DNA from 2 places in the Serratia sp. NPDC078593 genome. Region 2 is predicted to be linked to the other one. Evidence: predicted binding sites of a transcription regulator. Region 2 holds the regulator's gene; the other holds the start of a gene.

Region 1 (16,456 bases), on a different contig from region 2:
TTCCAGCATGTGATGATTGTTCACTGCCCAGATAAATAACAGCCAATTACCGCCAATCGTCAGTGCCGTCACCGCTAACAGCAGCAGACGTTTGCGATCCTTACAGGCAGCGCGCACCTTGCGCCAGTTATGCCCGAGCGAGATGAGCGCCAACATAAAGAAGAACGACCAAATTACCCGATGGGTAAGAATTTCGTCGGCCGGAACTTGCTGAACCAATTTGAAATACGCGGGTGCGATACCCCAAATGAAATAAGCGGCTAAAGCAAAAAAAATGCCTTGCCGCGTCTGCTGTGCGTCCATGACGATACTCTGATGGAAAAGTGGAAGATGCGATGAGTGTACTGAACTCACTCATCGCGCACAATCACCCCACCAGATAGGTTGCGGTGGCGCTGGCGATGTGTAGGCCGTCGTGGTTATGCAGTTCAACACGCGCCACGGCCACTTTATTACCGCTCCGCAGGACACTGGCCGAAGCAATAAAATGTTCACCCCTGCCAGGGCGTAAATAGTCCACTCGCAGATCGATGGTTCCCATGCGTGACAGGCGTGTCGTCAGCGCTTCCTCAATCAAGGTTTCTTGGCGCATGAGCACGCTACCGACACAGGCCAAGCCGGCGGCAACGTCCAATACTGAGGCAATCACACCACCATGCAGAATTTTCTGAGCGGCATTGCCCACCAACTTGGCTTGATTCGTGAAGGTGAGTTCCACGTAGTCATCTTCAAAACGCCGCAACTCCAATCCCAGTTCACGATTGAATGGCATATGATAAACAAAAATTTCGCCAATCTTTTGGCGTGCAGCTTCTATTGTGAGAGGTGTAGTCGACATAGCGTTGATTCTTCTCGTTGGTTTTATGGCGTAAGGTACTGGTCAGTCCAGGTTAATTATTTGTTGATTTTATGCTTAATTTTTGTTTCTTTCCAGGCTAATCCGATAAAAGCATTCTGGGCTGCTGCAAAAGGGGCTTTGTGTGTAAAATGGCCTGTTTTTGATTTAAGGTCTGTTTTTATTTTGTTGGGGTGATGAGAGCTATGCGCATTCTGTCAGGGGTTATTGGGGCGATGCTGTTGGTGCCGGCGTTGGCACAGGCTGAAGAAGCCAAAGAACAAGAAATACATGATAAACCGGCAGTGCGCGGCAGCATTATTGCTAACATGCTGCAATCCCACGATAATCCGTTCACGCTGTATCCGTATGATACCAATTATCTGTTGTACACCTACACCAGCGATCTGAATAAAGAAGCGATCAATAGCTATAACTGGTCGGATAATGCGCGCAAAGACGAAGTAAAGTATCAGCTCAGTCTGGCGTTTCCGCTGTGGCGTGGCATTGCCGGTGAAAACTCGGTGTTGGGGGCGTCTTATACACAGCGTTCATGGTGGCAATTTTCCAACAGCGGCGAGTCCTCCCCCTTCCGTGAAACCAATTATGAACCGCAAATCTTTTTGGGGTGGGCTACCGATTATCGCTTCGGCGGTTGGACGCTGCGTGATGTTGAGGTGGGCTTGAATCACCAATCAAACGGCCGGGCGGAACCGACCTCACGCAGTTGGAACCGTGCGTATGCACGGCTGATGGCGCAAAATGGTAACTGGCAGGTGGATATCAAGCCGTGGCTGCGTTTCTCAGAGAGTGCCAACAGCGATGATAACCCGGATATCACCAAATACATGGGCTATTACCGCTTGAAGGTGGGCTTCGCTTGGGGCGACAGTATCTTTAGCGTTAATGGCCACTATAACTGGAACAGTGGTTTCGGCGGTGCCGAACTGGGCTGGAGTTATCCGATCACCAAACACGTCCGCTTCTATACCCAAGTGTTTAGCGGCTACGGCGAATCACTGATCGATTACAACTTCCGGCAGACACGGGTTGGCGTTGGTGTCATGCTTAACGATATTATGTAGTCAGGCAGTCTTATTCGCGGCGTATTGATGCGCCGTTGCATCAAAATGGGGAAGTGTGTGTCGACCGCAGCAGTGATAAATAGAGCGTTGCTAGCAGAACAGGTGTTGCGCGACACCTTTGGCTATCAGCAATTCCGACCGGGGCAACAAACGATCATCAATGCCGCTATCGGCGGGCAAGATTGCCTGGTGGTGATGCCGACCGGTGGCGGTAAATCGTTGTGCTACCAAATCCCTGCGCTAGTCATGGATGGCCTGACGCTGGTGGTTTCCCCATTAATCTCACTGATGAAAGATCAGGTCGATCAGTTGCTGGCTTACGGCGTTTCCGCCGCGTGTTACAACTCCAGCCAAACGCGTGAGCAACAGCTTGAGGTGATGGCTGGTTGTCGCAGCGGTAAGGTAAAGCTGCTGTATATCGCGCCGGAACGGCTGATGATGGACAGCTTTCTCGATCTACTCGATCACTGCCAGCCTGCGTTGCTGGCGGTTGATGAAGCGCACTGTATTTCACAATGGGGGCATGATTTCCGCCCGGAATACCGTGCACTTGGCCAACTGAAGCAACGCTTCCCCGCGATGCCGGTGATAGCGTTAACCGCGACCGCCGATGAAGCCACCCGTGGCGACATTACTCGTCTGCTGGCGCTGCACGATCCGCTGATTCAGGTCAGCAGTTTTGACCGGCCGAACATTCGCTACACGCTGGTGGAGAAGTTCAAACCGCTCGATCAGCTGTGGCGTTTTGTGCAGGATCAGCGCGGTAAGAGCGGCATTATCTACTGCAATAGCCGCGCCAAGGTGGAAGATACCTGTGCGCGTTTGCAAAGCCGAGGGTTGAGCGTGGCGGCTTATCACGCCGGGCTGGATAACGAGCGGCGTGCGCAGGTGCAGGAAGCCTTTCAACGCGACGACCTGCAAGTGGTGGTAGCCACGGTGGCGTTCGGGATGGGGATCAACAAGCCTAACGTACGCTTTGTGGTGCATTTTGATATTCCGCGCAACATCGAATCTTATTATCAGGAAACCGGCCGAGCGGGGCGAGATGGCCTGCCTGCCGAAGCCATCTTGTTATACGACCCCGCAGATATGGCCTGGTTACGTCGTTGCCTGGAAGAAAAACCGGCCGGCCAACAACTCGACATTGAACGCCATAAGCTGAACGCCATGAGTGCGTTTGCCGAGGCCCAGACCTGCCGCCGTTTAGTCTTACTCAACTATTTTGGCGAAGGAAAGCAGCAGGCCTGTGGTAACTGTGATATTTGCCTCGACCCACCCAAACGTTACGACGGTCTGGAAGATGCGCGTAAAGCGCTGTCGGCGATAGGTCGCGTTGGTCAGCGTTTCGGTATTGGTTACGTGGTTGAAGTGTTGCGCGGTGCGAATAACCAACGTATCCGCGAGTTTGGTCACGATAAGTTGCCGGTATACGGTATTGGCCGCGATCACACCACGGAACATTGGACCAGCGTGCTGCGGCAGCTGATTCATTTGGGTTTTATCACCCAGAACATTGCTATGCATTCCGCGTTGCAATTGACCGAAGCGGCGCGGCCGGTGTTACGCGGTGAGGTGCCTCTGCAGTTGGCGGTGCCGCGTATTCAGAGCCTGAAAGCGCGTGGCGGCAGTAACCAGAAAACCTACGGCGGTAATTACGACCGCAAACTGTTCGCCAAATTGCGCAAGTTACGTAAGTCTATCGCGGATGAAGAAAATATCCCGCCCTATGTGGTATTTAACGACACAACACTGTTGGAAATGGCTGAGCAGATGCCGATCAAGGCCAGTGAACTACTCAGTGTCAACGGCGTCGGGCAGCGTAAATTGGAGCGTTTTGGCGCGCCGTTTATGGCGATGATCCGCGACCATATTGATAATGATGACGAATAGACATCGCAAATGATGTGGTGACAGCGGAAGTACACGGCGATTGCGCCACTTTTGTAAGAAATTTATCGCAATACGCGCGTATGATTTTGGTGATAAAGGGCACTTTTTTCCGTGATGGACTAAGGAAAACAATCAATGACGTCGTTTACACTCAACCTTAATGAATGGTTAACGCGCGAAACGCGGTTTGCGGCATTTGCGACCGGACCATTGTTGGATTTTTGGCGACAACGTCAGGAAGGTGAGTTCAGCGGCGTTGATGGTGTGCCGATTCGTTTTGTATGCTTTCGTTCCCCACAGCATCAGCGGGTGGTGGTGATAAGCCCGGGCCGCATAGAAAGTTACGTGAAATATCCAGAAGTTGCCTACGATCTGTTTCGTTGTGGCTACGATGTGCTGATCCTAGATCATCGTGGACAAGGGCGTTCTGGGCGTCTGCTCGCCGATACGCACCGTGGTCATGTGATAAACTTTGCAGATTACGTCGACGATTTTAGCCAGTTTTACCAGCAGGAAGTCGAGCCGCGGGGTTATCGACAGCGTTTTGCTTTGGCACATTCGATGGGCGGCGCCATTCTGGCGCATTTTTTGGCGCGTCAGCCGCAGGCGTTTGATGCGGTTGCGCTGTGTGCGCCGATGTTCGGGATATTTCTACCGATGCCAGGTTGGTTGGCGAACGCCATCCTGAATTGGGCGGAGAAACGACCGAAGGTGCGTGATTACTATGCAGTGGGAACCGGCCAGTGGCGGCCGTTGCCGTTCATGGTCAACCGGTTAACCCACAGCCGCGAGCGTTATCGTCGCACGATACGCAGTTACGCCGACTACCCTGAGCTGAGGGTTGGTGGGCCAACTTATCACTGGGTGCGGGAAAGTCTTCACGCGGGGCAACAAGTCATTGCCGACGCGGCGACGATCGCCACGCCTATTTTATTATTGCAGGCCAGTGAGGATCGGGTTATCGACAACCGGGCTCATCAGGCTTTTTGTCAGGCACTGTCCGCTGCGGGGAACCCGTGTGAAGGGGGAGAACCGCAGATAATCAAAGGCGCCCGCCATGAGATCCTGTTTGAGCGGGACGCGATGCGCGCCGAAGCATTGAACGCAATCCTGCGCTTCTTTGCTCAACATTTAGGTGGTGACGCTACCGCCGACCACACCATTAGAGGTTAGAACATATCGCTATGTATCACGTCGTTGCTTCCGATTTAGATGGCACGCTGCTATCTCCCGACCATACGCTGTCGCCTTACGCGAAAGAAACACTCCAATTGTTGACTCAGCGTGGTATTCACTTTGTTTTTGCCACCGGCCGCCACCATATTGATGTTTCGCAGATCCGCGACAACCTCGACATCAGCGCGTTTATGATCACCTCCAACGGTGCGCGGGTGCATAACACCGATGGCGAATTAATTTTTAGTCATAATCTGGACAGCGATATCGCGCGTGATTTATACGGCATAAAATTTAACGATCCGCACATCACCACCAACGTTTATCGTAACGACGACTGGTTTATCGATCGTGAAAGCCCGGAGCAGAAAGAATTTTTCCGCGAGTCCGTATTTAAATATCAGCTGTTTGAGCCGGGTATGTTGGACACCGATGGCGTGTGTAAGGTGTACTTTACCTGCGACGACCATGAAAAACTGTTGTCGCTGGAAGAGGCTATCAACGCGCATTGGGGTGACCGCGTCAACGTCAGCTTCTCATTCCCAACCTGCCTGGAAGTCATGGCGGGTGGCGTGTCCAAGGGCCATGCGTTGGAAGAGGTGGCGAAAATAATGGGCTATTCGCTGAAAGAATGCATCGCATTCGGCGACGGGATGAACGATCTGGAAATGCTGTCGATGGCCGGTAAGGGCTGCATCATGCGTGATGCGCACCAACGCCTGAAAGATAAACTTCCACAACGTGAAGTGATTGGTTCCAATATCGACGACGCTGTGCCGCACTATTTGCGCCAGATGTTTTTATCCTGAAATCGATGACAAAGTAATAGGGGCGAACGGGTTCGCCCCTGACGTTTTTTATTGATGCTGCCCCTGTTTTTGCAGGAATTGCACGCCCTTATCCGGGAAGTCGGTGAACACGCCGTCTACGCCAGCCTGGTTGTAAATCACGTCATAGAGTTGATTGACATCGGTCACGTAGGTTGGCAATGCATCTGCGCGGATGGTATAGGGATGTACCGCCATTTTATTGGCATGCGCGTCTTTTACCATCTCGGTCAATACAATGTGGTTTGGCTTAGATTTATCGGCATCGACCAGCATGTGATAGTCAGGGCCGATACCGTCAGCATATTGGGCGATTTGCTTCATGGCGCCCGGTTTGAACATCCAATCATAGTCATAGTTCACCCACTTGCCGTCGGCTTTTTGCTCGTAGGTTTCGTTCCAGTCGGTGTAGGCAATCAACTGAACCAATTTCAGGTTCATACCCAGCTTAGGTTGTAACTCGTTTTTGATGCGCTTGAGTTCATTGGCATCAAAGCACTGCAAATAAACGTTGTCGTTCTTGCCGGTGTAACCGTATTGCTTCAGCACCGCCAGCACTTTGCTGGAGATGTCTTTGCCTTCCTGCTGATGGAACCACGGTGCTTTAATTTCTGGATAAATGCCGATGTTCTTGCCTGTGGAGTGATTCAGGCCTTGCACAAACTCAATTTCTTCCTGAAAGGTGTGTACGCGGAAGTCAGATTTCCCCATTGGGAAACGCCCCGGATAGCTCTGTACTTGCTTGCCGTCTTTAATATCAAACCCTTCGCTGAACTTTAACGATTTGATTTCCGCCAAGGTAAAGTCGATCGCGTAGTAACGGCCATCTTTACGCGCCCGGTTAGGGAAACGTTCGGCAACGTCGGTCACGCGATCGAGATAGTGATCGTGCAATACCACTAACTCGTCATCTTTGGTCATCACCAGATCTTGCTCTAGAAAATCAGCACCCTGAGCATAAGCCATGGCCTTGGTGGGCAATGAGTGTTCCGGCAGATAGCCGCTGGCACCACGGTGAGCAATGACCACTTTATTGGCGGCCTGCGCGATGCTGGTGAGTGAGGAGGCTAAAATAATGCCGGCCAGCAGGGCTTTGACATGAGTTCGCATAGTTTTCTCCATGAGGGAGCGGGGAATAAAAAGGCCGCAAAGCGGCCTTTCAGACCGCTGACAAAGTCTGTTATTAGGGAAAGCGTACCGAAGGGGTCGTAGCGGCTTGCCGCCGGAGCACCCCTTGGTGCGCTAAGCCCGGGTATCTCGGGTTCAAAGGCAACGTTGTCATCAACTTCAAAGGCCGCATAGCGGCCTGCGTCAGTTTTGCGCGGATTAACCGCGTTTGGCGGCGATTTCCGCGTGGTGTTTCTTCTCGCTGATCATGGTCAGCAGCAGCAGGATAACGGCGCCGATGCTGCCGCCAATCATCACCATGAAGCCACCGTCCCAACCGAAGAAGTCCACGGTGTAACCCACAACGGCGCTGGCCGCGACTGAACCGCCCAGGTAACCGAACAGGCCGGTAAAGCCAGCGGCGGTGCCAGCAGCTTTCTTCGGTGCCAGTTCCAGCGCGTGCAAGCCGATCAGCATCACCGGGCCGTAGATCAAGAAACCGATGGTGATCATACAGGCCATATCAATACCGGGGTTGCCGACCGGGTTTAGCCAATAAACGATGGTAGCGATGGTAACCAGCGTCATGAAGAATACGCCGGTGGCGCCACGGTTGCCTTTGAACACTTTATCCGACATCCAACCGCACAGCAGCGTACCCGGGATACCCGCGTATTCGTACAGGAAGTAAGCCCAAGAGGATTTATCCAGTGCGAAGTGTTTCACTTCTTTCAGGTAGGTCGGTGACCAGTCGAGAATGCCGTAACGCAGCAGGTAAACAAACACGTTAGCGACGGCGATGTACCACAGCAGTTTATTCGGCAGAATATATTGCATGAAGATCTGTTTAGCGGTCAGTTCTTCTTCTGCTTTTTCTGAATAGTCATCCGGATAGTCGTTTTTATACTCTTCGATCGGCGGTAAACCACAGGATTGTGGGGTATCGCGCATCAGAGCGAAGGCTATCAGCGCCACCAGAATGGCACCGAAAGCGGGCATGTACAGCGCCGCATGCCAGTCGTTGAACCAAGCCATACCCAGCAAGAACAGTAACGGAGGCAAACCGCCGCCGACGTTATGAGCACAGTTCCATATCGAAACGATACCGCCACGCTCTTTTTGCGACCACCAGTGCACCATGGTGCGCCCGCACGGTGGCCAACCCATCCCCTGGAACCAGCCGCATAGGAATAACAGTACGAACATCACGGCGATGCTAGAGGTTGCCCACGGCACGAAACCCATGAACAGCATGACGGCGGCGGCCAGAATCAGGCCCGCAGGCAAAAATACCCGGGGGTTGGAACGGTCAGAAACCGAACCCATGATAAATTTCGAAAATCCATAGGCGATGGATATGCCCGACAGCGCGAAACCCAGATCGCCACGGCTAAAACCTTGGTCGATCAGATAAGGCATCGCCAGCGTGAAGTTTTTACGGACCAGATAGTAAGCGGCGTAGCCGAAGAAAATCCCCATAAAAATTTGCCAGCGCAATTTCCGGTAGAGCGGATCTACCTTATCGAGCGGCACACGGGAAGTGTGTGCAGCTGGCTTAAAAATACTCAACATGAGCGCCTCCGATGGCTTTATCAGTATTACATCCTCAGAGGATCAGTCTCTGGTGATGATTGTGCGGATATCGATGTGTCGTTTTTTGTTCCATAACGAGCGCCATGCTAGTCAAAACCCCTGGTTGGCTGTGTGATGCATCGCGCATTTGTTACACTTTTATGAAACTGCGGCGAATTTTGAGCGATTCGTTAACGTTATGAAATAGAGAAAGGCAAAAAAGTCGTGATATTGATCACAATCATGGTTTTTTATGGACATTTTTCTTTCGTTTTAGGTTCGTTATTGTTCCTTATCAAACAAAAACCGCACTAACTGTGGCTCAATTCCTCCATAATCAGCGATTTTGGGGGTGTGATGAGCAACAATTCACCGGCTAACGAAACGGATGTGATCATTATTGGCGGTGGGGCGACCGGCGCGGGCATTGCCCGTGACTGCGCGCGTCGTGGTCTACGTTGCATTTTGCTGGAGCGACACGATATTGCTACCGGTGCGACGGGGCGCAACCACGGTTTACTGCACAGCGGCGCGCGTTATGCGGTGACGGATAGCGAATCGGCACGGGAATGTATTGAGGAGAACCGCATTCTCAAGCGCATCGCTCACCACTGTATTGAGCGCAGTGACGGCCTGTTCATCACGTTGCCACAGGATTCGTTCGACTATCAGCAACAGTTTATTGCCGCATGCCAGCGGGCGGGGATTGACGCCGAGGCTATCGATCCGCAGCAGGCTTTACGGCTAGAACCCGCCGCTAACCCGGCGTTGATTGGCGCGGTGAGAGTCCCGGATGGCACCGTCGATCCCTTCCGCCTGACGGCGGCCAATATGTTGGATGCGCGCGAACATGGTGCGCAGATTCTGACCTACCACCAGGTCATCGGTTTGCTGAGGAATGGCGATCGCGTCAGGGGCGTGCGCGTTTACGACCATCAGAGCGGCCAGCAGTACGAGATTCACGCTGAGGTGGTGGTCAATGCGGCCGGTATTTGGGGCCAGCAAATCGCGGAATATGCCGACTTACGTATCCGTATGTTCCCGGCGAAGGGGGCATTGTTGATCTTGGGGCATCGCATCAACAACATGGTGATCAATCGCTGCCGCAAGCCCGCGGATGCCGACATTTTAGTGCCGGGCGATACCATTTCGCTGATTGGCACCACCTCAACGCACATCGATTATGACCAGATTGACGACATGCGGGTGACGCCGCAGGAAGTGGATATTCTGATCCGCGAGGGGTCACTGTTGGCACCGTCACTGGCACAAACCCGTATCTTGCGAGCCTATGCCGGGGTGCGGCCGTTGGTCGCCAGCGATGACGATCCATCAGGCCGTAACGTGAGCCGCGGCATTGTATTGCTCGATCACGCCGCGCGTGACGGACTGGAAGGGTTTATTACCATAACCGGTGGCAAACTGATGACCTACCGGCTGATGGCGCAATGGGCGACGGACAACGTATGCGAAAAGTTAGGTATCGACAGCCCTTGTACCACCGCGCAGGAAGCGCTGCCCGGCTCACGTCAGTCGGCCGAGGAAACCGCGCGCAGCGTGGTGTCATTGCCCGCCAGCATTCGTGGCTCGGCGATTTACCGGCATGGCGACCGCGCGAGCCAGGTGCCTGCTGGCGATCGGTTGGATAACAGTCTGGTCTGCGAGTGTGAAGCGGTCACGGCCGGTGAAGTGCGTTACGCGGTCAATTCATTGACGGTGAATAATTTGGTCGACCTGCGGCGTCGCACTCGGGTTGGGATGGGCACCTGTCAGGGCGAGCTGTGCGCCTGCCGCGCGGCCGGGTTGCTGAGCCGCTTTAACGTCACCACGCCGCAGCAATCCATCAGCCAGCTTTCCCATTTTCTTAATGAACGCTGGAAAGGCGTGCGCCCCATAGCCTGGGGAGATGCACTGCGCGAAAGCGAATTTACCAGTTGGGTTTATCAAGGGCTATGCGGTTTAGACGATCGTGGCGATCGCGCACAGGAGGCAGACGATGCAATTTGATGTAGTGATCATCGGCGCAGGATTAGCCGGTTTAAGCTGCGCCGTTCGGTTGGCCGAATTGGGCAAGCGTTGCGCCGTGGTCAGTTCAGGCCAAAGTGCGCTGTATTTTTCGTCGGGATCGTTAGATTTGCTGTCGCATTTACCGGACGGTTCGCCGGTTGCCGCGCCGTTAGACGCCTTGACGACGCTGGCACAACAGGCACCGCAGCATCCGTACAGTTTGATGGGGGCAACGCAGGTTGCCATGTTGGCGGGGGAAGCTGAACAACTGTTGCAACGTTGCGGTCTGCCGTTACAAGGCGACCGCCGCAACAATCATCTGCGTATCACCCCGCTGGGCACACGCCGTGCCACCTGGCTTAGCCCGCAGGCGATTCCTACCACGCCGCTTGGCGGCGCGTTACCGTGGCATAAGATTGCGGTAATCGGTATCGAAGGTTTTCTCGACTTTCAGCCGCAGATGGCAGCCAGTTCGCTGGAACAGCAGGGCGTTAGCGCGACGGTGGGGTATTTACACCTGCCAGCCTTGGATCGGTTGCGTAATAATCCTAGCGAATTCCGTGCGGTGAATATCGCCCGAGTGTTGGATTTACCGGCACAGGCGGCGGCATTGGCTGATGAGCTACAGCGGCTGGCTGGGGACGCGCAGGCTATTTTCCTGCCGGCCTGTTTAGGGTTGGAAGACGATCGGCCGTTGGCTATGTTGCAGCAGGCACTGGGCAAACCGGTTTGTCTACTGCCGACTTTGCCGCCCTCGGTGCTGGGCATGCGTTTGCATCAGGCTCTGCGCCAACGCTTACAGCAGCTTGGCGGCGTATTGATGCCGGGTGACCGTGTGCTGCGCGCCGAGATTACCGAGCGGCGCGTTACCGCCCTGTTTACGCGTAACCATACCGATATTCCGCTGCGAGCGCCGCAGGTGGTGTTAGCCAGCGGCAGTTTCTTCAGTAACGGGTTGGTGGCTGAGTTCGACTGCATACGCGAACCGGTATTTGGTCTGGACGTCTTTAGCCAGGCCGACCGTGCCGATTGGAGCCACCGCGATCTGTTTGCGCCGCAGCCTTATTTGCAATTTGGCGTGCGTACCACGGCGCAGTTGCGTGCGATGCGTCAGGGGGAGGCGTTGGAAAACCTTTATGCGATTGGCGCGGTGGCGGGGGGTTATGATCCGTTGCAGCAAGGCTGTGGCGCAGGCGTGTCATTGTTAAGTGCGCTGTATGTCGCGCAGCACATCGCCGAGCAGGGAGAATCTGCATGAGCCTGTTAAAAGACAACAGTTTTGAGAATTGCATCAAATGCACCGTCTGTACCACGTATTGCCCGGTGGCGAAGGTAAACCCATTGTACCCGGGGCCGAAGCAGGCGGGGCCTGACGGTGAGCGGTTGCGGTTGAAAGATCCGGCGTTGTATGACGAGGCGTTGAAATACTGTACTAACTGTAAACGGTGTGAAGTTGCGTGCCCGTCCGAGGTAAAAATCGGCGATATTATCCAGCGCGCCCGTGCCAGCTTCAGCCAAAGTAAGCCGACGCTGCGTGATGCTATTCTCAGCCATACCGACATCATGGGATCGCTGTCGTCGCCCTTTGCCCCGATCGTCAACGTCACCACCGGTTTAAAGCCGGTACGTAAATTGTTAGATAAAGCGTTAAAAATCGACCATCGTCGGGCATTACCTAAATATTCGTTCGGTACATTCCGCCGCTGGTATCGCCAACAGGCACAGCAGCAGGCACGCTTTACGCAACAGGTGGCGTTTTTCCACGGGTGTTTTGTTAATTACAACCATCCGCAGTTAGGAAAGGATTTAATCAAGGTTTTCAACGCGATGAATATCGGCGTACAACTGCTGAAACGCGAAAAATGCTGTGGCGTACCGCTGATTGCCAATGGTTTTATCGAACAGGCGAAAAAGCAGGCGAAGGTGAATGCAGCATCATTACACCATACCGTACTGGAGCAGGGCATTCCGGTGGTCGCCACCTCTTCAAGCTGCACGTTTACCTTACGCGATGAGTATCCACATCTGCTGGAGATCGACACCTCAGCGGTACGCGAGCGGGTTGAACTGGCGACGCGTTATCTTTACCGCTTGCTGAGCGAGGGGCGTAAGCTACCGTTGAAACACACGCCGTTGCGCGTGGCTTACCATACGCCGTGCCACATGGAGAAAATGGGGTGGACGGCCTACACCCTGGAATTATTACGACAGATTCCCGGTGTCGAGCTGGTGGTGTTGGAGTCGCAATGCTGCGGTATTGCCGGTACTTATGGATTTAAGTCAGAGAACTATGAAACGTCGCAAGGGATTGGCGAGTCGTTGTTTCGCCAGATTGAGCAAAGTGGAGTGGATGTCGTGGTAACCGACTGTGAAACCTGTAAATGGCAAATTGAGATGTCGACCAGCAAGCGTTGTGAGCATCCGATCACATTGCTGGCACAGGCGCTGCAATAAACCGACTCTTGGCGCCGTGGTTGTCGTTGGGGCCGAACGGTTCGGCCCCTATGTTGATCGAAGTGTCATGCCGCAGGGCGTTACCGCGGCCGCCACTTGATAATTATGGCTTTAGCTTCAGAGTGTTAATGATACTTTCTGATTCACTTTGTGCTTGTTGTTGGTTATCGGCAGGCAGTGTCACTTGAAGGGTGAGCAGATGATTATCTAGCGTCCCGATCAGCACCGAAGAATAGGCTTTTTGGCCACCGCTGGTGATAATGCTGTCTAGCTGACGCAGCGGGATACCGTCCACCTCGATAGCTTTGTTGGTTACCACTTGCAGGTTGGCATCGCGTGAGCGTTGTTTTTCTTCCAGGCGCGCCGTCAGCGTTTCCGGGCTGTCCGCCGTTTTATCACCCAGAATCACGATCACCGCCCGCTGGCCGGTGGTATCGGCATAAACATGCATGTTATTGGCTTGATTGCCCAATTTACCGCTCTGATCGACCATGCCGCTCGGCAGAGTAAATGCCAGTTTACCGTCCAGTAAATTGACCTGTTGTCCAGCGGCGGTGTGAGTGGCCGCGTCGTCGGTTGGGGCATGAGTATCTTGAGCATCGCCGTCACAAGCGGCCAGGCCGAGGACTAACAGGCTGATACCCATCAATTTTGCTACTTTACGCATTGGGCTTCCTTATTCCTTCAGGTAGATGTGTTCTGCCCGATCGCAACGTATTATGCGTTGAAATGCAAGGCAGATATTGTCACACGTTTTTTTCAAGTAATAGTCGATAATCAGCGACTTCGCCGCTCTTTTCTAGTCCAACAATCTGATAACCGTTACCGATCAGTAGCATCAGCATACTACGAAATTGATTACGGGTTTTTACGCTTAGCCGTCGATAGCCCCGTTGCTGTACCCAACGCTCTTGTTCCACTAGTAATGCTAGTGCTACGCCGTGGCGACGAAAATCCGGCAGCACGCCGCCTAGCCAGCTATAGAAGCTATCTGGTTGCGTTTGATAACCGAGTTTAAAACCGATGGGTTGGCCGTTAAATTCGGCGATAAGTGAGCAGGCCGGCGCTTCGCCGAGGCGTCGTTGCATATCGCTCAGTGAATACCGGCCAGCGAATTCGGGGATGTGCTGATAGAGCCGCTGAATTTCTGCCAGTGTGGCATGGCGAATGGTTACCGTCATGGTGGCCTCCGTATTGCGCAGACCACCATGATAACGGACTGGGCAGATTAACTCAGTTGCAGCGAAGCGTTCTGATGACGATTAGCCAGACGCTTGAGTAACATGTTCAGCAACACGCCATACATCGGTAGGAAGAATATCAGGCAGATCAGCACCTTGAAGGTATAATCCACGAGCGCTATTTCTACCCAGTTGGCGGCCATGAAGGGGTCGCTGCTTTTGTAGAATGCGATAAAGAAGAATGACAACGTATCGCTGATATTGCCGAGGAACATGGCGGCGGCGGGCGCGACCCACCAGGCACTGCGTTGGCGCAAACGGTTAAAGACGTGAACATCCAGAATTTGGCCGAGGACATAGGCCATAAAGCTGGCCACGGCGATACGTGCTACAAACAAATTAAACTGGCTCAGTGCGGCAAACCCTTGCCATTCACCTTGATAGGTTACGGTCGATATCACGTAAGAGATAAACAGCGCGGGCACCATCACCGAGAGAATAATTCGTCGGGCAAGCGGTGCGCCAAAAATACGCACGGTGAGATCGGTCGCCAGGAAGATAAACGGGAAAGTGAATGCGCCCCAGGTGGTGTGGAAGCCAAAAATGGTAATCGGCAACTGCACCAGATAGTTACTGGAGGTAATAATAAGAATATGAAATAGCGAAAGCCATACCAGCGCGGTCAGGCGCTGCTGAGAAGTAAAAGCGTACATAACTGACCTTTTTGAAAAATGGGGTGAGGGAACCCATACTTTTCATAGCGACGATCGCTAAAGAAGAGTATATGACGAAAAATTTCTGCGCGGCCGCATGATACGCGTTTGCGCAACCAATGCAACGAAATAAATGGTTAAAAGACACGCAAACGTTAACGTGCCTTGCGCAGAAAAACTACCGGCGTAAACTACGCGGTTATCAGATCTGGCGAGCGTTCGCCGATCGTTATTGATCGAGATAAATTGCATGACTGACATTTTTTCCCAGGCTGACCAAACGTTGGATGCGTTGGGCCTACGTTGCCCTGAACCGGTGATGATGGTGCGCAAAACCGTACGCCATATGGATAACGGCGCAACGCTGTTGATTATTGCTGACGATCCAGCCACCACCCGTGACATTCCCGGTTTTTGTCGTTTTATGGAGCATACGCTGGTGGCGCAGGAAACCGAGCGTGCGCCATACCGTTATTTGTTACGCAAAGGTGTCGAGAACCCATAACCACGACGCGAGTGCCCGATCAGTGCGGTTTTTTCTGCCGTTGCCGGGCGTCTTCGGTTTGCGCGTGCTGGGCCAACGCGTGGAAATCCCTTAGCGTGTAGTAATGCACCGGCATGGGCAGGTGGCGCATGGATTTCCCCGGCCACAGTTGCAGTTCGCCTAAGGTCTGTAACCTCAGGCCATTGACCTGCTGCGGCAGCATTAATCGCTGCGGCGCGGTACGTTCAAAAGGCGGCTGCATAGGCAGGCGATTGTCGCCGGTCTCGTAATCACGCTTTAGCACCAGAAACTTCTCTGGCACCCGACGATGGCTGTTCCACCAGTCACCGTCGATACCGGCAAATTGCTGTTGTGTTTCGTCGATTGACACGGCACCGAGCTGCGCCAGCGCGTCGGGCAGCAGGCTTTCCATCGCCGTATTGTAAGCGCCGATCGACACCGCCTGGCCTTGCAAGATGGCATCAATCGCCAGTCGCGCGCCCAACAGATTGGAATAGAGATCTTCCGGTGAGAATGCCGACACTTCTTCAGAGAACCCCGGTACGGATTGATAACCGTACCACTGCGCAATTTCATGCCAGGCTGCCATTTGGAAGGCCAACTCTCCGGCCAAATAGGCGGCCAGCGTGTAGCGTTGTGCGGCATCATGCGGTGGCGTGAAGGCGTTGAGTTGGATGCGCCGCTGCGCCAGTTCTGCGCTTAAGTCCAGGTACCAGTCTTGGCCGAGCCTCGGTAAGATTTGGCTGAATAAAAACAGTGTGTTGTCAGCGGTATCGCGAACATGGGCGACATCGATAAATCCACCGCGCCGGGTGTACAGCAACCCGACCTGCTCTCTGCTCAGGCCTAGCAAATTGTTAATGGCACCCAATGCGCTGTCGTTATATTGATGGATGCCCAGTTTATCCGCGTCGACGACGTTGCCTAATTGATAGAACGGTATCGGTATGCCCAGCGCTTGTACCTTAAGATTAAAACCAAATGCGCAACAGGGACGCAGCCCATCCGGTGGCGACAGCCCACTGACCACCGGCCAGTTGATGCGCGTTTCACGCGTGGGTTGCGCGGTGAGGAGCGTTTCGGGCGTTTGGACGGCCTGCACCG
Region 2 (16,456 bases):
CCGTAATGCGCGTCCAAACTACCTGGAAAACTTCTGGGCATTGGTTAACTGGGCATTCGTGACAGAAAACTTGGCGTAACGGCCGTGAGATAAAAGGTGCCGTTCTGTTTAGGAACGGCCCTTCTTTTAGCGAGATCAGTTCAGTGCAGCGGTAAAGCTAAAAACAATAATTAATGCCAGTGCGCACACCGTGGTGAACAAAGACATTTTCAAATCGGTATCCATGAGAAGCTCCTGATCAAATTATTTGGATAAGCATAAAATCCACAACCTTGGTGCGTCAAATCATTTTCCCACAGTTCGCCGATAAAATCTTGTTGTCTATAACTCCTATTAGATCTTCCCCTTTTGCTCAATATGCGACAAAATTCGCAGTTCACTACTGCGTAGCGGTCAATGCGTCCCTCCTGAGTCAAGTGGCTGACAACTTCCACACTAAAAACCAAGTTTTCGTGACTCTAGAGAAGGATCTACGCGGGCAAACGATTAACAACATGCTTACATGCTGCAACATGTGGGTTCAGGAGTCATTCTTTACATGGCAACGATTAAAGATGTGGCCAAACGCGCGGGCGTTTCCACCACCACCGTTTCGCACGTCATCAATAAGACCCGTTTCGTCGCCGAAGAAACTAAAGCGGCCGTTTGGGCTGCCATCAAAGAGTTACACTATTCACCCAGCGCCGTGGCACGTAGCCTGAAGGTTAACCACACTAAATCTATCGGTCTGCTCGCCACGTCCAGTGAAGCGCCCTATTTCGCCGAAGTGATTGAAGCCGTGGAAAACAGCTGCTACAGCAAAGGTTACACACTGATTCTGTGCAACTCCCACAATAATCTCGATAAACAACGCGCTTATCTGGCCATGCTGGCGCAAAAACGTGTCGACGGTCTGCTAGTGATGTGTTCCGAATATCCCGATCAACTGCTCGGGATGCTGGAGGATCACCGCAATATTCCGATGGTCGTCATGGATTGGGGCGCAGCACGCGGCGATTTCACCGACAGCATTATCGATAATGCCTTTGAGGGCGGGTATCTGGCGGGGCGTTACCTGATTGAACGCGGCCATCGCGACATTGGCGCCATTCCCGGCCAACTCTCACGTAATACCGGCGGCGGCCGTCACCAAGGCTTCCTGAAAGCGTTACAAGAGGCCAATATTGACGTTCGCGATGAATGGATCGTCCAAGGTGACTTCGAGCCAGAATCCGGTTACAAGGCGATGCACCAGATTTTGTCACAAAAACACCGCCCCACCGCCGTTTTCTGCGGTGGTGACATTATGGCCATGGGCGCGATCTGCGCCGCTGATGAACTCGGTTTGCGCGTACCACAGGATATTTCGGTGATCGGTTATGACAATGTGCGCAATGCGCGCTATTTCACCCCGGCGCTGACCACTATTCATCAACCCAAAGAGCGCCTCGGCGAGATGGCATTTACCATGTTGCTGGATCGTATTATCAGTAAGCGTGAAGAGTCGCAGGTGATTGAAGTCCACCCTAAGCTGATCGAGCGTCGCTCGGTCGCCGATGGCCCCTTCGTTGATTACCGCCGCTAAGCATTATTGCCGGGGCGCCTTCTCAGGGCGTTCCGGTAGGTTCTCTTCACTCAACCATTCCTGATTCAGCGTGTCACTGTCACCAAGGTAATCCAATAACCAGGCCATCGCCGGTGATTGCGCATTTTGTTGCCATGTCAGGCAACAGGCGCTGGGTGGAAATGGCTCAGGAAGTTGCAGCGATACCAATTCCCCACGCTGAACCTGCGGCAACACACGATGGGCGGGCACCATGCCGACACATAAACCGCTGCACAAGCAATCCACCGCGGACACCCAATCTGGCACCACCAACCGCCGCTGGTTATCCAGTGACCACGTCACGCGTTTTGGCAACGTTCGCGACGTATCCTCCAACACCAATGAGGGATACGGCCGTAGTTGCTCATCATTTAGCGGCCCCGGTAACCCCGCTAACGGGTGATCGGCACTCACGACACACAGCCAGTTCATAAAACCCATATCGCGAAAAGCAAAACCACCACCGGTTGGAACCGCGCGGGTTGCACCAATTGCCATATCTGCCCGGCCATCGATTAACGCATCCCATACGCCGTTAAACACTTCCGGTTGTACCAACAGTTCTACATCTGGAAAATGGCGATAAAAATCCAGTACCAACTGTCGGCTACGCTGCGGCTTAACAATGATATCGACGGCTATCTTTAACTGCCCGCGCCAACCGTTAGCGACCTGCTGACATTGACGCCGCGTGTTGAGCATTTTTTTGATAACATCGCGTGCTTCATGAACAAATAGCGCCCCCGCGGGCGTCAACTCCACATCACGGTGACGGCGCTCAAACAGTGGTACGGCAAGCCATTGCTCCAACTGACGCACGGTATAACTGACCGCAGACGGCACACGATGTAACTCCTGTGCCGCCGCGCTAAAACTGCCGGTGCGCGCAACCGCATCAACAACATCAAGGGAATATTCAGACCACATCGCTTTGCCTTCAATTTTTTTAACAGCACTTTGCAAATATTACCGTTTCACAAGCAGAGATCCAGCCAGATACACTTGCGGCGCTAAAAAAAACCTGCACCAACATAAAATTAATGAGAAAGACCATGCGAAACTTTGGATTTATGTTCTATCTGGCTGGCTTAAGCATGCTCGGCTATCTGGCCACAGACATGTATCTGCCCGCCTTCGGCGTGATGCAGCAAGAACTGCAAATTTCTGCCGGCGCCATCAGCGCCAGCCTTAGCATTTTTCTCGCTGGCTTCGCCTTTGCGCAATTATTGTGGGGGCCACTGTCCGACCGTCTGGGTCGTAAACCGGTTTTATTGATCGGCCTGACGCTGTTCGGCCTCGGCTGTCTTGGCATGATGTGGGCGGATAACGCCGTACAACTGTGGACACTGCGCTTTATTCAAGCCATTGGCGTCTGTTCTGCCGCCGTTAGCTGGCAAGCGATCGTCATCGATCGGTATCGTGAAGGCAGCGCAAACCGCGTATTCGCCACCATTATGCCATTGGTTGCACTGTCACCCGCACTGGCACCGTTGGTTGGCGCATGGCTGTTAAATCATATGGGATGGCGTTCAATTTTCGCCGTTCTGCTGGGTATTACCCTTCTCCTACTGCTGCCAACGCTGCTGCTCAAAGACAGCTCACGGCAGGAAGCCGCGGCACAGGGCAAAAGCGGCATAGGTTTCCTGCAGTTGCTGAAATCACCGGTATTCAGCGGTAATGTGATGGTATTCGCCGCCTGTTCAGCCGGTTTCTTCGCCTGGCTTACCGGATCCCCGTTCATACTTGGCAATATGGGCTACAGCCCAAATGACATCGGCCTGAGTTATGTGCCACAAACATTGGCATTTCTGTTAGGGGGATACGGCTGCCGGACGGCGTTAAATCGGATGAAAGGCAACACGCTGCTGCCTTGGCTGCTAGCCGCGTATGGCATCAGCATGCTGGCATTGTATCTGGTGGCAACACTCACTTCACCAACCCTGACCACCCTGCTGATTCCGTTCTGCTTTATGGCGTTGGTGAACGGGGCCACCTACCCGATTGTGGTGGCGAACGCCTTGACGCCGTTCCCAGAAAGCACCGGTAAAGCAGCCGCGCTGCAAAACACCTTGCAGCTCGGTTTGTGTTTTATCGCCAGCATGCTGGTTTCTGCCTATATTGAACAACCGCTATTGGCGACAACGACGGTGATGGTTTCTACCGTGGTATTGGCCGCGCTGGGTTATCTGATGCAACGAGGTAAAACGGTGACGAATCTTCTGGGGGAACACGCTAACTCAGCGTTATAACCGCAAGTGTTAATCGTCACTTAAAAAATATATTTGCCGAGTGCGTTTTACAGTTGAGTAAGCGCCTCGGCAGGCCTATACTCGAAAACGACCTTCAAAAATAACACAGATAATATCTTTGTATTGCAAGTAACTTTGCGGACGCGTGTGGCGTCACAATTTATTTATTGATGCGTTTGCCCAAGCCCCCTATCACTTGGGCCTCTCAGAATTTCCCTCTGTTCATATCGGATATCAGACACCGCGGTGAAGGTTTCCGTTGGTGTACGTATGTGCCCGCAGAAATTGACTACGCTTTTTCTATCGGGCCATAAGTCAGAAGAAAGGTGATGGAGAAGCTATGAGTTCATCGTGTATAGAAGATCTGAGCATCCAAGACAATCATTGGTATCGTATTGCTCATGAAATGCTCAGCATGGCCGATATTGAAATAAACGGTTCACGTCCTTTTGATATACAGGTTAAAAACCCCGATTTCTTTAAACGTGTATTACAGGAAGGTTCGCTGGGTCTTGGCGAAAGTTATATGGATAGCTGGTGGGAATGCGAACGATTAGACGAATTCTTTCATCGCGTCATCGCAGCAGGTTTAGAGCAAAAACTCCCCCGCCACATTAAAGACACGCTACGCATCGCCGCCGCTCGCCTACTCAACTTACAGTCCCAAAAACGCGCATGGATTGTCGGCAAAGAGCATTATGACCTTGGTAATGACCTCTTTACCCTGATGCTCGATCCCTATATGCAATACTCCTGCGGTTACTGGAAGGACGCCACCACCCTCGAACAGGCACAAGAAGGCAAGTTGCGCCTGATCTGCGAGAAATTGCAATTACAACCCGGCATGCGGCTGCTGGATATCGGCTGTGGTTGGGGGGGATTATCGGCTTTTGCTGCCAAAAATTACGGCGTATCGGTTGTCGGCGTGACCATCTCCGCCGAACAGCAAAAGCTGGCGCAACAGCGCTGTGCCGGGCTGGACGTTGATATCCAACTACAAGACTATCGCGATCTGCATCAGCAGTTTGATCGCATCGTCTCCGTTGGTATGTTTGAACATGTTGGCCCTAAAAATTACCGTACCTACTTTAACGTGGTAAAACGCAATTTGAAACCCGATGGATTATTCTTGTTGCATACCATCGGTTCAAATCGGACAGATATGAATGTTGATCCGTGGATCAACAAATATATCTTCCCGAATGGCTGTTTACCGTCCATCAAGCATATTGCGAAAACCAGTGAAGACCACTTCGTGATGGAGGATTGGCATAACATCGGTGCGGATTACGATCGCACGTTGATGGCATGGTATGAACGCTTTCAACAGGCCTGGCCACAGCTGTCTGCACGTTACTCTGAGCGGTTCGAACGCATGTTCAGTTATTACCTGAACGCTTGTGCTGGTGCATTTCGCGCGCGTGATATTCAATTATGGCAAGTGGTATTTAGCCCGAAAGGCATTCAGGGTGGAATACGCGTACCACGTTAAATCGCCTACAACGTAAAACACCCTGCCGAAGCAGGGTTTCTGACTGCTGACAAAGTCCGTTATTAGGGAAAGCGTGGCTACGGAGTCGTAGTGGCGTAAGCCACCGGAGCGCCCCTAGCTACACTATGCCCGGCTATCTCTGGCCATCAGGCGACTTCGTCATCAAGCTCAAAGCCGGAGCAGAGTGTTTTCTTACCGAACATCGATCAACCGCAATAAACCTGGATGATTTTGTCATCACGGTCCGCCAAAAAATTAAGGCGACTCATGTTAAAATCCATGGTCACGGCAGCATTGTAAGGGATAGCCCGAACCTGACGCGCATCGATTCGCACGCCTTGCAACGACGAGAGAGGTTTGCCGACGTAGTTCTGATATTGCGCCGCGCCGCAGGAATCGCTTGCCGCATCCACCGCGGGTGACGCCGCGTTGTTTTTTGTCGTACTGTTACAGGCAGCCAGTGCCATCAGCGCCGCTAACATCAACGTTTTCTGATAAAACTTCACGTTTTTGCTCCTCTGGTTGTCGATAATAATGAACAGAATGCCCGACTCAAGGCTTTGGTGCTAACTCAGCGGCAACCGCCATCGCCGCTTCACGGCTGGCCAACACACGTTCTACGGTGTCCACCACCGCTTGTGTTTGCGGATCGATTTCAATGTTGACCTTATCGCCTAGGCGTTTTTTACCTAGCGTGGTACGTTCTAGCGTTTCCGGGATCAAATGTACGCAAAAACGGTTATTCACTACCTCACCAATGGTCAAGCTAATGCCGTCAATACCAATGAAGCCTTTATGCAAAACGTATTTCATCAGTTCTGCGGTCGGCATACGTAACCATACCTGGCGGTTATTTTCGGAGGTATAAATTTTGGCAATTTCCGCAGTACACACAATATGGCCAGACATCAGATGCCCGCCGATTTCGTCATTGAACTTGGCTGCGCGTTCAACGTTCACTTTATCACCGACGGTAAGATCACTGAGATTGGTCAAACGCAACGTTTCTTTGATCAAATCAAAACTCACGTGATTACCGTTGATGGCGGTGACGGTTAAGCAACAGCCGTTATGCGCCACCGAGGCGCCCAGTTCTAACCCAGGCAATAAGTGTTCTGGCAATTCAATGACGTGAGTACGAAAGTTAGGTTTTTCTTCAACAGCAACCAGCGGCGCGGTGCCTTGTACGATACCGGTAAACATGTGTGCCTCTTTAAAATAGATGTAAAGCGCTTATGCGCCAGTTTGCCCCAGATAGCCGGAGAAATCCAAACCTGCAACGACAAAAAATGCGCATCGGCGCATTTATCCGCGATTTAATCGCGGCATTTGCTAATGCGACATGAGCAGGTACAATTGTTTTGAAAAAATTCCGCTATTTTTAATTGTTGTCATTGATCGACAACCCTCCTCAATCGCTAAATAATCAAAAAGGTGTATGCGTGCAGAAGTACTTTATTGAAGCGCGTAGTTTATTGGCTCTTGCTATCCCGGTAATTATCGCGCAAATATCCCAAACGGCGATGGGTGTGGTAGATACCATTATGGCAGGTGCTTTCAGCGCCACGGATATGGCCGCCGTTGCGGTCGGCACGTCAATTTGGCTACCCGCCATTCTCTTCGGCCACGGCCTGCTGTTATCGTTAACCCCTGTTATCGCCCAGCTCAACGGGGCAGGCCGACGCGATCGCATTGCGCATCAGGTGCGTCAGGGTTTCTGGCTGGCTTCCGGTGTCTCGGTGCTCATCATGGTGGTGCTGTATAACAGCAAATATCTACTCAATATGATGCACAATATTGATCCCCAACTGGCGGAGAAAGCCGTCGGTTATTTGCATGCCATTATGTGGGGCGCGCCGGGTTATCTCTTCTTCCAAGTGCTGCGAAATCAGTGCGAAGGTCTGTCTAAAACCAAACCGGGCATGGTGATCGGATTTATTGGTTTACTGGTTAATATTCCGATTAACTATGTTTTTATCTATGGAAAGCTCGGTATGCCCGCATTGGGCGGCGTAGGCTGTGGTGTCGCGACCGCCAGCGTGTACTGGATCATGTTCCTGTTAATGCGTTGGTACGCAACCCGTGCGCCGTCACAGCGTGATATTAAACTGACAGACAATGCTTCAACACCGGATTGGGCTGCCTTGAAGCGCTTGATCGCCATCGGCATGCCGGTCGCATTGGCGCTATTTTTTGAAGTCACGCTGTTCGCCGTGGTGGCGCTGTTGGTATCGCCACTCGGTATCGTCGCCGTTGCGGGTCACCAGATCGCATTAAACTTCAGTTCTCTTATGTTCGTCATCCCACTTTCGTTAGGCGTTGGTGCGACGATTCGAGTCGGCCACCGCTTGGGCGAAGGCGACGTAGATGCGGCGCGCGTATCCGCCTACTCGGCGATTTTCGTCGGTATCGCTATGGCCAGTTGCACCGCACTGTTTACTGTCGCCCTACGCGAACCGATCGCCCTGCTGTATAACGACAACCCGGCAGTGGTGATGATGGCCTCACATTTGATGCTCTTAGCCGCTATTTATCAGATCTCTGACTCCATTCAGGTGATCGGCAGCGGAATTTTACGCGGCTATAAAGATACGCGGTCAATTTTCTTCATCACCTTTGTTGCCTATTGGGTGTTGGGATTGCCAAGCGGCTATCTGCTGGCGCTGACCGACGTTTTCGTGCCCGCAATGGGCCCGAGCGGATTCTGGATTGGTTTCATTATTGGCCTGACTTTTGCGGCAATTATGATGCTCTGGCGCATGCGCTGGCTGCAACGCCAACCTCCTGCGTTGATCATGCAGCGTTCGACGCGTTAAACGGAGTTTTACCGGCTGCCAACGTCAGCCGGTAGCAACACTCGGCGATTGCAGAAAAAACCACCTCTCTGCACATAAGCGCAGCAGTCGGGTGAAATAGCAGATAATTTTGCGCTTTTCCCCTTGCCAGCACGCAGGTAGCTCGCTAATATTCGTCCCCGCTGTCAGCCATGACAGACAGGAAAAGATGCGTCCGTAGCTCAGTTGGTTAGAGCACCACCTTGACATGGTGGGGGTCGGTGGTTCGAGTCCACTCGGACGCACCAAATTCCTAAAGCAGTTCAGTGCGTCCGTAGCTCAGTTGGTTAGAGCACCACCTTGACATGGTGGGGGTCGGTGGTTCGAGTCCACTCGGACGCACCAAATTTCAAAAGCAGCTCAGTGCGTCCGTAGCTCAGTTGGTTAGAGCACCACCTTGACATGGTGGGGGTCGGTGGTTCGAGTCCACTCGGACGCACCAAATCTTGCTGCCCCACTCATCTATTGGTTCCTGCCACAGCTGACTGTTTTTCATACCCTGCCCGGCGTAGCCTCACTCCTCATCGCCTTTGTATTCGCGCGGTGCGATCGGCTATCATACGTGCCAACAGGTTATAAGGATCGGCTTTATGTTGAAATTTATTGCGGCGACGCCGTTTACATCTTTGGACAATGGCCTCGCCCGTCGTGAAGGTAAGATGAGTGACGGTACTGCCGCTGCAGAAGTGCGTTTTGATGCCGGCACCTTCGGCCAACTGCAAAAACATGCTCACGCACTGCAAACCCACGTTATTTCTGGTGAGTTTGAGTTTACCGTCGGCAGTGAAATCTTCGTGGCGCTGGCGGGTGAAAGCGTCACCATTCCCGCCCAGGTAGCCAGTGGCTGCTTCTGCCTTGCGGCCGGTATGCTGCGGGAAATTACCCTCGCAGATGCATGCTAAACGCGGTATTTTCATCGTGTGCGTATTTGCGCAACAAACGCCTACTCCAAGTTTGCATTTGCGCCACATTTATTGCTGTTTTGACTAAACTGGCGTTACGCATCGGTTTTTTATTTTGTTTCCGGCTGCGAAGGCTTTATAATGCGCAACGTCTTACAGTTGAATGGTTTCAGCCCTTGATCTGCGAAAACGCAATAACAACAATCTCTTTTCCCATCACTTTTCGCACTATCCCTGCACGGCGGTGTGGTCTGAATTTTTCCACCCTATTTCATCTGTGGTCACCTATTCTTAACTATGTTTTGCAACGTCAGGTTCAACTCAAATTCTTAACTGGTGGCGCGTACACCGGTTTTAATCGTTTTCTTATCCATCACAACTTGTAGAAAAAAACGTCATGAAAAAGACCAAAATTGTTTGTACTATCGGGCCAAAAACCGAATCGGAAGAAATGCTGACCAACCTGCTAAACGCAGGTATGAACGTCATGCGCCTGAACTTCTCTCACGGTGATTACGAAGAACACGGTAACCGCATCAAAAACATGCGTGCGGTAATGGCTAAAACCGGTAAAACCGCCGGTATTCTGCTAGACACCAAAGGTCCTGAAATCCGCACCATGAAACTGGAAGGCGGAAAAGACGCCTCGCTGGTTGCGGGTCAGACCTTCACTTTCACCACCGATCAAAGCGTTATCGGCAACAATGAACGTGTGGCAGTGACTTACGCGGGTTTTGCCGCTGACCTGAAAATTGGCAACACCGTGCTGGTTGACGATGGCTTGATCGGCATGGAAGTGACCAAAGTGACTGAAAACGAAGTCATTTGTAAAGTACTGAATAACGGCGACCTGGGTGAAAACAAAGGCGTTAACCTGCCAGGCGTTTCTATTCAACTGCCGGCCTTGGCCGAAAAAGACAAACGTGACCTGATCTTCGGCTGCGAACAAGGCGTGGACTTCGTAGCGGCTTCCTTTATCCGTAAACGCTCTGATGTGTTGGAAATTCGCGAGCATTTAAAAGCGCACGGCGGCGAACAAATTCAGATCATCTCTAAAATCGAAAACCAGGAAGGCCTTAACAATTTCGACGAGATTCTCGAGGCGTCTGACGGCATCATGGTTGCGCGTGGCGATCTGGGCGTTGAGATCCCGGTTGAAGAAGTCATCTTCGCGCAGAAGATGATGATCGAAAAATGTAATCGCGCGCGTAAAGTGGTTATCACCGCCACGCAAATGCTAGATTCAATGATCAAAAACCCGCGCCCTACCCGCGCTGAAGCCGGTGACGTGGCAAACGCCATTCTGGACGGCACCGACGCCGTCATGCTGTCCGGTGAAAGCGCCAAGGGGAAATATCCTCTCGAAGCCGTCACCATTATGGCAACCATCTGCGAACGCACTGACCGCGTGATGCCAAGCCGTATCGATAGCCTCAACGACAACCGCAAGCTGCGCATCACTGAAGCCGTTTGCCGTGGCGCTGTTGAAACCGCTGAGAAATTGGCTGCCCCACTGATCGTAGTAGCAACCAGCGGGGGTAAATCCGCCAAGTCCGTGCGTAAATACTTCCCGGACGCTAACATTCTGGCTTTGACCACCAACGAGGTCACCGCCCGTCAACTTATCTTAAGCAAAGGCGTGATCACACAGATGGTCAAAGAAATCGCCTCTACCGACGACTTCTATCGCATCGGTAAAGAAGCGGCGCTGGCGAGCGGTTTAGCTCAAAAAGGCGACGTGGTTGTGATGGTTTCCGGCGCTCTGGTGCCAAGTGGCACTACCAATACCGCATCTGTTCACGTACTGTAATTAAAAAGTGACAGAATTTTAGTTTTAAAAACGCCGCTAAGCGGCGTTTTTTTTCATCTGTAGTAAACCTTTTTCTCAAAAATACCATTATGATCTGCTCGTATTAGCCAGATAAAAAATCGGATCCGTCCGATGGAACCCGGCTGTTTTACCTCGTTTTTTTTAACTATTGTGTAAAACAAGATGTAAGTTTGAGCGAACGGTCAAAATAAAGCTCCCCAATACAAAAAAATTATTCTCTTTCGAAAAAAGTTTGTGTAATACTTGTAACGCTACATGGAGATTAACTCAATCTAGAGGGTGTTATAATGAATCGTACTAAACTGGTACTGGGCGCGGTAATTCTGGGTTCTACTCTGCTGGCAGGCTGCTCAAGCAATGCTAAAATCGATCAACTGTCTTCTGACGTTCAGACTCTGAACGCTAAAGTTGATCAGCTGAGCAACGACGTGAACGCAATCCGTTCTGACGTTCAAGCAGCTAAAGACGACGCAGCACGTGCTAACCAGCGTCTGGACAACCAAGCTCACGCTTACAAAAAGTAAGTTAGCTTAGGTAATTGAAAACGGCGCACACTGTGCGCCGTTTTTTTTACTGCTGATTCTAGTTATTTCCCTTTCTGTTTTGCCCATCAGCACTCAATCCCTGCCTGCACCAAATACCAGGCGGGGATTGACAGCGCCTACGTTAGTTTATGCGGGTAACAGGCGCAGCCTTGGGTTTATCACCACCAAATAACTGTATCGATGGTAAAGCGACGTCGGCAGGGTTCTGCCCGACGCTGACCAGTACCGGCATACCTGAACGGCGCACCATGGCGCTATCAAACTCTGCTTTATCTGTTTCTGCCGCATTGAGGAAGGCTTTCTGTTCTTTGGACAAATGAATCGGCATTGTCTGCGGATCATCACTTTCCACTTTTGACAGCGGCTGATGGACCTCCACATAGCGTTTACCGTCCGGCTCCGCGGAGACCTTCACCGGCTCATTGATGATTTGCACGCGTGTTCCTTTCGGCACCTTACTAAACAACGCTTCGATATCATTCGGCCGCAAACGAATACAGCCGGAGCTGACGCGCATACCGATGCCAAAATTAGCGTTAGTGCCGTGGATCAGGTACTCACCGCGCCCCATCGCCAAGCGCATAGCAAACAGCCCCATTGGGTTTTCCGGGCCGGCTGGCACCACGCCGGGCAGCGTTACGCCCTGCGCAGCATAACGCTTGCGAATGTTAGCGGTGGGCGTCCATGTCGGGTTAGGAATCTTTTGGCTGACTGAGGTAACCTTAAGTGGGGTGTTCATTCCGGTTTGACCAATCCCGATCGGATAAACGATCACTTTCTTCTCATCTTTCGGATAGTAGTAGAGACGTAATTCAGCCAGATTGACCACGATGCCTTCGCGCGGCGTATTAGGCAGTAGCATCTGGGTTGGAATCGTCAATACCGAGCCGGGCTTCGGCAGATAAGGATCGGTGCCCGGATTCGCTTCTAACATCCCCAGCAAACCAATTTGAAACTCGGCAGCTATCGCCTCCAGTGAACGGCCATCATTCGGTACGGTATACGTGATGTTTTCGCCAATAAGACGGCTGTCAGCCGGTGGCAGCGGGTATTCCGTCGCGCTAGCGGTTTGCATACCTGTTAGCACGGTGGCGAATAATACGCCCATTAAACTCAACGCACGTTTCATGCTCTTCCCTTTTTTTGAACGGGTGGGCCACAAGGCTATCTGGCAGTAGTTAGCAGGTAAATCAGACAAAGACCAGTTTAATACTAGCAACGCACGATATAAAGGCAATAAGTCACCGAAAAATCAAGGTGTTATAACGCCATTAGCCGCAACCGTTGCCTGTACCCTCTCGTTCATTAAGCTACTGATATGCCGATAATTTAGCCAAAAACCAACGCGAGACGTGATGGACATTGGCTCATTAGCCTGTAGGTGCTCGCCATCAGTCTCAATTGGCGGTGAGCTCCGTTGTTAAACCAGATTTTGCGCCTTATGACGGATAGCACGCACCATCGCTTCCAACCCTTGCGAACGCGAAGGTGTTAGGTGCCGGTTGAGCGCCAGCTCAGTAAAGAACGGCCGCACATCAAGCTCAACGATTTGTTGTGGGGTGAGATCACGGTAAACAATAAACACCACCGCCAACAGCCCTTTGACAATTGCCGCATCACTGTCACCGTAAAACTCCACCCGTCCTTGGGGATTCAGGCGCATCACTATCCATACCTGGCTTTGACAGCCGGAAATCAAGTTATTCACCTGACGATCGGCATCGTCAAGGTGGGGTAGACGCCCCCCTAATTCGATCACATATAGGTATTTCTCTTCCCAGTTCAGGCAGCGTGAAAAATTGCGCACCAGTTTGTCTTTTTCCGGCAAATTCGCCATGCGTCATCCTATAAAATTTCCCGTTGCCGAGCCTTAGCCCAACAGTTTGTGGATCCGTTGCAAACCTGCTACTAATCGATCGATTTCTTCGCGGGTCGTGTACAACGCGAGCGATGCGCGGCACATGCTGGGCACCTGATAGAACGCCATCAACGGCATAGCACAATGATGGCCGGTGCGAATGGCAATGCCATACTGGTCGAGGAAGCTGCCTACATCGTAGGCGTGATGTGAGCCAAGATTGAAAGCAATCACCCCTGAACGCACCGCCGGGCCGTAAATTTTTAACTGCGGCACCTGTTGCAACGCATCTAATGCATAATCCATCAACGCTTGTTCATAAGCGTGAATCCGATCAAGTCCCAATGCTGAGACATACTCCAGTGCCGCCCCCAATCCCATAATACCGGCCGTATTGGGTGATCCCGCTTCAAAACGCCACGGCGGTTCAGCAAAAGTGGTACCGCTGGACAAGCTCACCTGCTGAATCATTGCGCCTCCGCCTTCCCACGGCGGCATCTGCTGCAACAATGCCTGCTTGCCATACAGCACACCAATACCCGAAGGGCCATACAGCTTATGGGCGGAGAACAGATAAAAATCGCAGTCCAGCGCCTGTACATCCACGCGCTGATGCATCACGGCTTGTGCACCATCCACCAGCACTTTTACCCCAGCAGCGTGCGCCAGAGCGATAATTTCCCCCAGCGGATTAACCGTGCCTAACACATTGGATATCTGCGTCAGCGCCAACAATTTGGTCGATGAATCGATCAGCTCCGGCAATTGCGCTTTATCCAGCGTACCGTCGGCCTGCAATGGCCAAACGCGTAACGTCACGTCGTGTGCTTGCGCCAACATTTGCCATGGCACAATGTTAGCGTGGTGCTCCATCTCAGTGATAATAATACTGTCACCTGGCTGCAATAGATGGCGGCCATAACTGTTCGCCACCAGATTGATGCCTTCAGTGGTGCCTTTAACAAAGACGATCTCTTCCGCCGACGCTGCATTGAGAAAACGCGCCACTTGCGCACGCACGGCCTCCATTTGCTGTGTCGCTTCGCTGCTCAGCGCATGGATACCGCGATGTACCGCCGCGTAATCGTGACGATAGAATGCCATCTCACGATCAATCACCGCGTTGGGTTTCTGCGCACTGGCTGCACTGTCGAGGTAAGCCAGCGGTTGCCCGTTAATTTCACGCGCCAACAGCGGAAAATCCGCACGAACCCGTTCAATCGGAAAACTCATGCGGCCTCCCTTGGCAGACGCTGTGCGATACGCGCTAATACTCGCTCGCGAACCACGGTGTTTTTAATGCCTTCGGTGAGTTCGGCGGCAAAGGCAAACATGATCATCTGTTGCGCATCGTGCTTGCTAATACCGCGTGACTGCAGATAAAAAATTTGCTCCTGATCGATTCGTCCGACGGTGGCACCATGGCTACATTTGACATCATCAGCGTAGATTTCTAACTGCGGTTTAGTATCCACCTCCGCTACCTTACCCAACAGCAGATTGTGGTTGGTCATCTGACCGTCCGTTTTGATGGCATGTTTGGCAACCTTGATCATGCCGTTAAATACTGCTCTGGCGCGGTCGCTGACCACCGTTTTATGCAGTTGCCGGCTTTCGCAATAGCCTTTGTTATGTTCAAGATAGGTGCGGGTATCACACACATCTTTGCCTACCGGCAACACCAGGCTGTTAATCACCAGATTGCTGCCCTCACCATTCAGTTGCGCACTGGTGTTATGCCGCATCAGCCCGGCGCCGAGCAGGAAGCTATCGCTCTCGACTCGCGCATCTCGCCCCAGCACTAAATCGTTATGCGCAAAGTGATAACTCGACGGGCTCTCAAACGCCAGTTTAGTGTGGTGTAACTCGGCGTTGTCGCTGACGTTGGCGGTCAGACGCGCGCCGGTGAAATGCCTACTGTCATCCAAGCTGACGTAATGTTCAATCACCTCTGCCCGCGCACCGCGCGCGATGTTCAAATGGTGCCGATGATGCACCGTGTTCACTTCACCCGCTGCGCCACGGCCACTGTTGATGTGTAATAGATACAAGGGACGCGAGCTGGTTTTATCGGCCGATAAGCAGATTAAGCTGGTTTCTTGCGCCAGACTTTCGGTTAAATGCAGGAAAACCTCAGGCTGAATGGCCTCCGGTAAGCGATGCATCGCCCCGTCGGCCACGATCGCCAACTGATAGTCACCCAGATCGCGATCGCTCAATTCAGCACGGTAACGACCATCGACGAATACGACACGATAAGCCTCGATGTCTAACGCCAGCGCTTTACACTGGTCGGCGCTAACGTCAATGCGTGACGGTACAAAAAACTGCTGTTCCAGCAACCCTTCCAGCGGCGTGTACTTCCAGTTTTCATGCTTACGCGTTGGCCAGCCTAAGCGCAACGCCTGTTGCCAATGCGTCAGGGCATGCGCATCGTGTTCGCCCCCCCGCGCGGCAAACAAACGGTAAAATTGTTGCATCATAGGTGAGTGATTATTGGTCGGAAAGCCAGCCATAGCCCTGCTCCTCCAACTGCTTAACCAGCGAAAAATCTCCGGATTTAACGATGCGCCCCTGAGAAAGGACATGTACGTAGTCCGGTTTGATGTAATCCAGAATACGTTGGTAATGGGTCACAATAATAAAGGCGCGCTTGCCATCTCGCAGTGAGTTAACACCATTGGCAACGGTCTTGAGCGCGTCAATGTCCAAACCCGAGTCGGTTTCATCCAGAATGCACAAATCCGGCTCCAACGCCGCCATCTGCAAAATGTCATTACGCTTCTTCTCACCGCCGGAGAAGCCCACGTTAACCGAACGCGTCAACAAATCAGCCGGCATAGTGAGCAATGCGATTTTTTCTTCGATAAAGTCGGCAAAATCGAAGCGGTCTAATGGTTCCTGACCACGGTATTTACGTACGGCATTCACCGAAGTTTGCAGGAAAAAGTGATTGCTCACGCCGGGGATCTCCACCGGATATTGGAACGCCAAAAACACCCCTTCACCGGCGCGATCTTGTGGATCCAGCTCCAGCAGATTTTTGCCTTTGAAGATCACCTCACCGGCAGTGACCTCATACTCTTCGCGTCCAGCCAGGGTCGCAGACAAGGTACTTTTACCTGAGCCATTCGGCCCCATGATGGCGTGAACCTCTCCC

The links. The regulator PurR, encoded in region 2, represses purine synthesis genes. The targets are predictions, from matches to a motif close to CANGCAAACGTTTGCNTG.
Region 1: the regulator PurR is predicted to act here: its motif matches at 14,993-15,010, upstream of tusA (sulfurtransferase TusA).

The regions. Positions count from the first base shown of each region.
Region 1 covers NZ_JBNNGK010000004.1:276,457-292,912, forward strand. The annotation lists gene rarD (EamA family transporter RarD) at 1-303, opposite strand, end outside; gene ACQKDS_RS06960 (thioesterase family protein) at 368-838, opposite strand; gene pldA (phospholipase A) at 1,042-1,920, shown strand; gene recQ (ATP-dependent DNA helicase RecQ) at 1,978-3,810, shown strand; gene pldB (lysophospholipase L2) at 3,946-4,983, shown strand; gene yigL (sugar/pyridoxal phosphate phosphatase YigL) at 4,995-5,795, shown strand; gene glpQ (glycerophosphodiester phosphodiesterase) at 5,844-6,923, opposite strand; gene glpT (glycerol-3-phosphate transporter) at 7,140-8,492, opposite strand; gene glpA (anaerobic glycerol-3-phosphate dehydrogenase subunit A) at 8,850-10,499, shown strand; gene glpB (glycerol-3-phosphate dehydrogenase subunit GlpB) at 10,489-11,757, shown strand; gene glpC (anaerobic glycerol-3-phosphate dehydrogenase subunit GlpC) at 11,754-12,953, shown strand; gene ACQKDS_RS07010 (DcrB family lipoprotein) at 13,057-13,620, opposite strand; gene ACQKDS_RS07015 (GNAT family N-acetyltransferase) at 13,700-14,134, opposite strand; gene ACQKDS_RS07020 (7-cyano-7-deazaguanine/7-aminomethyl-7-deazaguanine transporter) at 14,182-14,847, opposite strand; gene tusA (sulfurtransferase TusA) at 15,098-15,352, shown strand; gene ACQKDS_RS07030 (DUF4056 domain-containing protein) at 15,372-16,456, opposite strand, start outside.
Region 2 covers NZ_JBNNGK010000005.1:71,900-88,355, reverse strand. The annotation lists gene sodB (superoxide dismutase [Fe]) at 1-79, shown strand, start outside; gene ACQKDS_RS07725 (YnhF family membrane protein) at 136-225, opposite strand; gene purR (HTH-type transcriptional repressor PurR) at 539-1,564, shown strand; gene punR (DNA-binding transcriptional activator PunR) at 1,568-2,512, opposite strand; gene punC (purine nucleoside transporter PunC) at 2,638-3,834, shown strand; gene cfa (cyclopropane fatty acyl phospholipid synthase) at 4,175-5,326, shown strand; gene ACQKDS_RS07700 (I78 family peptidase inhibitor) at 5,533-5,832, opposite strand; gene ACQKDS_RS07695 (riboflavin synthase subunit alpha) at 5,879-6,529, opposite strand; gene ACQKDS_RS07690 (MATE family efflux transporter) at 6,769-8,142, shown strand; tRNA gene ACQKDS_RS07685 (tRNA-Val) at 8,332-8,408, shown strand; tRNA gene ACQKDS_RS07680 (tRNA-Val) at 8,429-8,505, shown strand; tRNA gene ACQKDS_RS07675 (tRNA-Val) at 8,526-8,602, shown strand; gene ACQKDS_RS07670 (cupin) at 8,751-9,062, shown strand; gene pykF (pyruvate kinase PykF) at 9,460-10,872, shown strand; gene ACQKDS_RS07660 (major outer membrane lipoprotein) at 11,181-11,417, shown strand; gene ACQKDS_RS07655 (L,D-transpeptidase family protein) at 11,560-12,567, opposite strand; gene sufE (cysteine desulfuration protein SufE) at 12,859-13,275, opposite strand; gene sufS (cysteine desulfurase SufS) at 13,309-14,529, opposite strand; gene sufD (Fe-S cluster assembly protein SufD) at 14,526-15,812, opposite strand; gene sufC (Fe-S cluster assembly ATPase SufC) at 15,790-16,456, opposite strand, start outside.